Regions from separate parts of the Streptomyces sp. NPDC007863 genome, predicted to be linked through region 2. Evidence: riboswitches for the same ligand, from Rfam matches in the RefSeq annotation. Region 2 holds a riboswitch; each other region holds the start of a gene.
What was found. Region 2 has a riboswitch for thiamine pyrophosphate ahead of ABZ621_RS07550 (thiamine ABC transporter substrate-binding protein). Riboswitches for the same ligand answer to the same signal wherever they lie in the genome.
Positions count from the first base shown of each region.

Region 1 (2,315 bases), on a different contig from region 2:
GCTCGGACCAGAAGTACGGGACGGGGTCGTACGGCGCCGGGGCGGCGCCGTCGGCTCCGGTGAGGTCGGCGGCGACCGTGCGGGGGCCCTGGAGGGCGTTGTCCCAGTGGTGGACGAGGAGGCGCTCCCCGTAGCGGGCGGAGGGGAAGGAGGCGCAGTCGCCGACCGCGTACACGTCGGGCAGGGAGGTGCGCAGCCGCTCGTCGGCGGTGACGGCGCCGCTGGGGTCGAGGGCGATGCCGGAGCCCGCGAGCCAGTCGGTGGCGGGGCGGGCGCCGATGCCGACGACGACGGCGTCGGCGGGGAGTTCGCGGCCGTCGGCGAGGACGACGGCGCCGGGGCGGACGGTGGCCACGCGCGCGTGGGTGAGGAGTTCGGCGCCGCTCTCGGCGTACCAGCCGGCCATGGCGGTGGTGACCTCGTCGGGCAGGGCGCCGGCGAGCGGGAGGGGGGCGGCCTCGACGACGGTGACGGCGCAGCCGGCCTCGCGGGCGGCGGTGGCGAACTCGGCGCCGATCCAGCCGGCGCCGACCACGACGACGGAGCCGCCGCCGGCCAGGACGGGGCCGAGGCGGACGGCGTCGTCGAGGGTGCGCAGCAGGTGGACGCCGGGGACGCCCTCGGTGCCGGGGAGGGTGAGGGGGTGGGCGCCGGTGGCGAGGACGAGGGCGTCGTACGGGACGGGGCCCGCCTCGGTGTCGAGTTCGCGGTCGGCGGGGCGCAGTCCGGTGACGTCGAGGCCGAGGCGGAGGTCGACGCCGAGTGACTCGAAGTCGACGTCGAAGGCGGAGTGCTCGGCCTTTCCGAGGAGGACCGCCTTGGAGAGCGGGGGCCGGTCGTAGGGCTGGTGGGGTTCGGCGCCGATGAGGGTGACGGGGCCCTCGAAGCCCTGCTCGCGCAGGGCGACGGCGGTCTGTACGCCCGCCATGCCCGCGCCGACGATCACCACGTGCCGCTGGGTCTGCTTCTGCTCGCTCACCCGCCCACCATACGCATCTGACGAACCGTCAGATAGGAGGCCCCCTGTGGAGCTCCGCCGACGGGGGCTAGGGTGGCGGGCACACACCACTCGCGGGAGCCCGGACGCACCGGGCTGAGAGGGAGGCTGACCGGCCTCCGACCGTACGAACCTGATCCGGGTCATGCCGGCGAAGGGAGGGGCGGGAACGCCCATGCGTTCTTCCGAAGGAACAGAAGACCATCAGGTCACCGACGTCCTCGTGATCGGCGGGGGCGTCATCGGCCTCGTCACGGCCTGGCGGGCGGCCCAGCGCGGACTGACCGTAGCGGTGGCCGACCCCGAACCGGGCGGCGGCGCCGCGCGGGTCGCGGCCGGCATGCTCGCCGCCGTCACCGAACTGCACTACGGCGAGGAGACCCTCCTCGGGCTCAACCTCGCCTCCGCCGCGCGCTACCCGGCCTTCACGGCCGAGCTGGAGGAGGCCACCGGCCTCGACGTCGGCTACCGCGCCTGCGGCACCCTGGCCGTCGCGCTCGACGCCGACGACCGCGCCCACCTGCGCGAACTGCACGCCCTCCAGACCCGCTGCGGACTCGACTCCGAGTGGCTCAGCGGCCGCGAGTGCCGCCGCCTCGAACCCATGCTGGCGCCCGGGGTGCGCGGCGGACTCCGGGTCGACGGCGACCACCAGGTCGACCCGCGCCGGCTGGCCGCCGCGCTGCTCACCGCCTGCGAGCGGGCCGGGGTGGTCTTCCACCGGGCGCTCGCCGAGCGGCTCACGGTGGCGGGCGACCGGGCGACCGGAGCCGTCCTGCGCGACGGCACGGCGCTCTCCGCAGGCCGGACCGTCCTCGCCGCCGGCAGCCTCAGCGGCCGGCTCGCGGGCGTGCCGCCGTCGGTGCTGCCGCCGGTCCGCCCGGTGAAGGGCCAGGTCCTGCGGCTGCGGATCCCCGCCCCGTACGCCCCCTTCCTCTCCCGCACCGTGCGGGCGGTGGTCCGCGGCAGCCACGTCTACCTGGTGCCGCGCGAGAACGGCGAGCTGGTCGTCGGCGCCACCAGCGAGGAGCTGGGCTGGGACACCACGGTGACCGCCGGCGGGGTGTACGAGCTCCTCCGCGACGCCCACGAGCTGGTCCCCGGCCTCACCGAGCTGCCGCTCACCGAGACCCTCGCCGGACTGCGCCCCGGCTCCCCCGACAACGCCCCGATGCTCGGCCCGACCGCCCTGCCCGGCCTCGACCTGGCCACCGGCCACTACCGCAACGGGATCCTCCTCACCCCCGTCACCGGCGACGTCATGGCGGAGGTGCTCACCACCGGCGTCCTGCCCGACGAGGCGCGCCCCTTCTCCCCC
Region 1 is NZ_JBEYEI010000002.1:264,224-266,538, reverse strand. Features, by position in the region: gene ABZ621_RS03835 (FAD-dependent oxidoreductase) at 1-979, opposite strand, end outside; TPP riboswitch at 1,062-1,175, shown strand; gene thiO (glycine oxidase ThiO) at 1,173-2,315, shown strand, end outside.
Region 1: another riboswitch for thiamine pyrophosphate. It lies ahead of thiO (glycine oxidase ThiO); the one in region 2 lies ahead of ABZ621_RS07550 (thiamine ABC transporter substrate-binding protein).

Region 2 (2,315 bases):
CGGTGACGACCGCGCGCAGCACGCCCTTCCCGGGGAAGTCGAAGCGGGCGAAGACGTACGCCCCCGGCAGCGCCACGAGCAGCGTGAGCCCGGTGGAGGCGGCCGCCTGCCAGACGGTGAAGCCGAGCACGTCGAGGATGTCGGAGCGGCCCAGGGTCGCTCCGATCGCCCCGAGGTCCCAGGCGCCGTCGGGCCGCAGCCCGCGCTCGACGATCGACGCGACGGGCCAGGCGAAGAAGACCGCGAAGAACGCGACGGGCAGGGCCATCAGGCCCAGCCGCGCCGCGCTCCCCTTCGGGTCGCGCCTCACTTGAGGACGAGCGACGACCACTGCTGGATCCAGGCCTCACGCTGCGCGGCGATCTTCTCCGGCGCCACCGTCTCCGGCTTCTCGATCACCACGCCGTGCTTCGTGAACAGCTCCGGCAGGGCCGCGTCCTTCGCCACCGGGTTCACGAACATCTGCAGCGGCATGTCGTCCTGGAACTTCTTCGAGACCAGGAAGTCGATCAGCGCCTTGCCGCCCTCGGGGTTCTTCGCCCCGTTCAGCAGGCCCGCGAACTCGATCTGGCGGAAGCAGGTGCCGGTGGACACCCCGGTGGGGGCCTCCTTCGGCTGCGGCTCCGCGTACAGCACCTCGACCGGCGGGCTGGAGGCGTAGGAGACGACCAGCGGGCGGTCGCCCTTGGCCTCCTTGCCGCCGGCCGAACCGGAGAACTCCTGGTTGTAGGCGAGCTCCCAGCTGTCGACGGTCTTCACGCCGTTCGCCTTCAGCTTCTTCCAGTAGTCCTGCCAGCCGGCGTCGCCGTACTTCGCGACCGTGCCGAGGAGGAACCCGAGGCCCGGGGAGGACCGCTCCGGGTTCTCCACCACGAGGAGGTCCTTGTACTCCGGCTTCAGCAGGTCGTCGAAGGACTGCGGCGGCGCCAGCTTCTTGTTCGCGAAGTACTTCTTGTCGTAGTTGACGCAGATGTCGCCGGTGTCGATCGGCGTGACCCGCTGCTCCTTGTCGAGCTTGAAGGTGTCCGGGACCCGGTCCAGGCCCTTCGCCTCGTACGGCACGAAGATGCCGTTGTCGAGGGCGCGGGAGAGCAGCGTGTTGTCGACGCCGAAGAAGACGTCGCCCTGCGGGGAGCCCTTGGTCAGGATCTCCTTGTTGACGGCCTCGCCCGCGTCACCGGCCTTGAGGACCTTGACCGTGAATCCGGTCTGCTTCGTGAACTCGGCCAGCACCTCCTTGGAGGCGTTGAAGGAGTCGTGGCTGACGAGCGTCACGGTCTTCGGCGCGGGCTCCCCGGTCTTCCCCGCGGCGTCGCGGGCGGACTCGGTGGAGCAGGCGGCCAGGCCCGTGACGCCGAGCGCCGCGGCCAGCGCGACGGCGGCGGCCTTCTTGGTGTGCATGTGTATGTCCTCCTGGGTGGGACCAGAAGGAGACGCGGCCCTGCCCGCGGCCGGGGACCGGACGCGGGCAGGGCGCAACAGCTCGAGTTACGACCGAACTTCCTACCCGGAATGACCCGGGCGAGGTTCAGAGGGTCTGCGGTCTACGGTTACCGCACTCTCAGCGCTGTGGCGCTCCCCTGTCGGAATATGCAGGTGTGTTCGAGCACAGGGTACAAGGTCAGCGTTCGGAGGCGGCGAGCTGTCCACAGGCGCCGTCGATCTCCTGGCCCCGGGTGTCCCGGACGGTGACCGGCACGCCGTGGCGGGCGATGGCCTCGACGAAGGCCTTCTCGTCCTCCGGCCGGGAGGCGGTCCACTTCGAGCCGGGCGTCGGGTTCAGCGGGATCAGGTTGACGTGCACCCGCTTGCCCTTGAGCAGCTTGCCCAGCAGGTCGCCCCGCCAGGCCTGGTCGTTGATGTCCCGGATGAGGGCGTACTCGATGGAGACCCGGCGGCCGGACTTCTCGGCGTACTCCCACGCCGCGTCCAGCACCTCCCGCACCTTCCAGCGGGTGTTCACCGGCACCAGCGTGTCGCGGAGCTCGTCGTCCGGGGCGTGCAGGGAGACCGCGAGCCGGCACTTGAAGCCCTCGTCGGCGAAGCGCAGCATCGCCGGCACCAGGCCCACGGTCGACACGGTGATGCCGCGCTGCGACAGGCCGAGGCCGTCGGGCTCGGGGTCGGTCAGCCGGCGGATGGCGCCGACGACCCGCTTGTAGTTGGCGAGCGGCTCGCCCATCCCCATGAAGACGATGTTCGAAAGCCGCGCGGGCCCGCCGGGCACCTCGCCGTCGCGCAGCGCGCGCATGCCGTCGACGATCTGGTGCACGATCTCGGCGGTCGAGAGGTTCCGGTCGAGACCGGCCTGGCCG
Region 2 is NZ_JBEYEI010000004.1:62,513-64,827, forward strand. Features, by position in the region: gene ABZ621_RS07545 (iron ABC transporter permease) at 1-268, opposite strand, end outside; gene ABZ621_RS07550 (thiamine ABC transporter substrate-binding protein) at 307-1,401, opposite strand; TPP riboswitch at 1,483-1,592, opposite strand; gene rlmN (23S rRNA (adenine(2503)-C(2))-methyltransferase RlmN) at 1,622-2,315, opposite strand, start outside.

Region 3 (2,315 bases), on a different contig from region 2:
GCGTCACGTAGCAGAGCATCGCGGTGCCCCACCAGGCGATCATCGCCGCGCCGATGCCGGAGGTGATGTGGTCGTAGGCGGGCGCGACGTCCGTGGTCAGCGGGCCGAGCGTGTAGAACGGCGCCTCCTCGCAGATCTCCTGCTGGAGGTCGATGTTCTCCTTGATCTTGTGCATCGGGACGTGGCCCGGGCCCTCGATCATCGTCTGCACGTTGTGGCGCTTGGCGATCGTGTTCAGCTCGCCGAGCGTGCGCAGCTCCGCGAACTGGGCGTCGTCGTTGGCGTCCGCGATCGAGCCGGGGCGCAGACCGTCGCCGAGCGAGTACGTGACGTCGTACGCCGCGAGGATCTCGCAGAGCTCCTCGAAGTTCGTGTAGAGGAAGTTCTCCTTGTGGTGCGCGAGGCACCAGGCGGCCATGATCGAGCCGCCGCGCGAGACGATGCCGGTCTTGCGGCGCGCGGTGAGCGGCACGTACGGCAGGAGTACGCCGGCGTGCACGGTCATGTAGTCCACGCCCTGCTCGGCCTGCTCGATGACCGTGTCCTTGTAGATCTCCCAGGTCAGTTCCTCGGCCTTGCCGTCGACCTTCTCCAGGGCCTGGTAGAGCGGCACGGTGCCGATCGGCACGGGGGAGTTGCGCAGCACCCACTCGCGGGTGGTGTGGATGTTGCGGCCGGTGGACAGGTCCATGACCGTGTCGGCGCCCCAGCGGGTCGCCCAGGTCATCTTCTCCACCTCCTCCTCGATGGAGGAGGTGACGGCGGAGTTGCCGATGTTGGCGTTGACCTTCACCAGGAACCGCTTGCCGATGATCATCGGCTCGATCTCCGGGTGGTTGACGTTGGCCGGAAGCACCGCGCGGCCCGCCGCGATCTCCTCGCGGACGACCTCGGGGGAGACGTTCTCCCGGATCGCCACGTACTCCATCTCCGGGGTGATCTCGCCCCGGCGGGCGTACGCGAGCTGGGTCACGGCCTGCCCGTCGCGGCCCCGGCGGGGCAGCCGCGGACGGCCGGGGAAGACCGCGTCGAGGTTCTTGAGCCCGCCGCCGCGCGGCGAGGTGTGCTTGATGCCGTCGTCCTCGGGGCGGACCGGGCGGCCCGGGTACTCCTCGGTGTCGCCGCGCGCGATGATCCAGTTCTCGCGGAGCGGGAGCAGGCCCCGGCGCACGTCGGTGTCGACGGCGGGGTCGGTGTACGGGCCGGACGTGTCGTACAGCGTCACGTCCTTGCCGTTGGTGAGGTGCACCTGGCGGACGGGCACCCGGAGGTCGGGGCGGGAGCCCTCGACGTATCCCTTGTGCCAGCCCGGCGTGCGCTCGTCCTGGCTGGAAGCAGGCGTGCGTGCATCCTGAAGGGTCATGTGACCGAATCTCCCTACGCCGGCATTACCCGGTAACAGGTTCGGCGGTCGGCGCAGCCTCCTCCCGTACGTGTGCGTACGGTGATCAGCGCCCTCTCAGCCCGGTGCTCCGAGCTCCCGCGTGTGCAAAGGTGTCACGAGGCTAGCGCCCTCCCGGGCGTGCTGAACAGTGGGCCCCCACCGTTCTTGCGATGATCGGTCGGTGACTCCCCCCCAGCAGTCCCCCGATCCGCACGGCCACGAGCACGGCCACGAGCACGGGCACGGTTTCGGCCGGCCCGGTCCGGACCACGGTTCCGGCCATGGGCACAGCCACAGCCACGGGCCCGCCGCGCCCGTCTCGCGCCATCTGCGAAGAGTCATCGCGGCCGTCCTCATCCCCTTCGCCACCGCCGTGGTCGTCGGCCTCGTGGTGCTCTGGCCCGGTGGCACTCCGGCGCACGAGCGGACCGGCGTCGGCTTCGACCGGCAGACCGAGCAGGGCAAGGTCGTGGCGGTCGAGCAGGTGGACTGCAAGGACGTGAACGCCGCGCAGGTGCCGCCCACCGGCGACACCTCCACTCCGCAGGGCCGCGAGGCGGTCAACGCGCAGCAGGGGCAGTGCGAGAAGGCGACGATCGAGGTCACCAGCGGTCCGGACAAGGGGCGGCAGTTCACCGAGATCGTCCAGCCGGACGCCCCGCGCCAACTGGAGGAAGGCCAGGGCGTGGTGGTCGCCTACGCCCCCGACGCCCCGAAGGACCTGCAGTACTCGGTGACGGACGTGAACCGGAAGGTGCCGATGGCGGTCCTCGCCGGCATCTTCGCGCTCGCCGTCGTGCTCGTCGGCCGCATGCGGGGCGTCATGGCGCTGATCGCGCTCGCGGCGAGCTTCCTGGTGCTCACCCTCTTCATCCTGCCCGCGATCCTGGAGGGGTCGAACCCGCTGATCGTGGCGGTGGTCGGGTCGAGC
Region 3 is NZ_JBEYEI010000008.1:68,868-71,182, reverse strand. Features, by position in the region: gene thiC (phosphomethylpyrimidine synthase ThiC) at 1-1,363, opposite strand, end outside; TPP riboswitch at 1,358-1,494, opposite strand; gene ABZ621_RS14675 (YibE/F family protein) at 1,533-2,315, shown strand, end outside.
Region 3: another riboswitch for thiamine pyrophosphate. It lies ahead of thiC (phosphomethylpyrimidine synthase ThiC); the one in region 2 lies ahead of ABZ621_RS07550 (thiamine ABC transporter substrate-binding protein).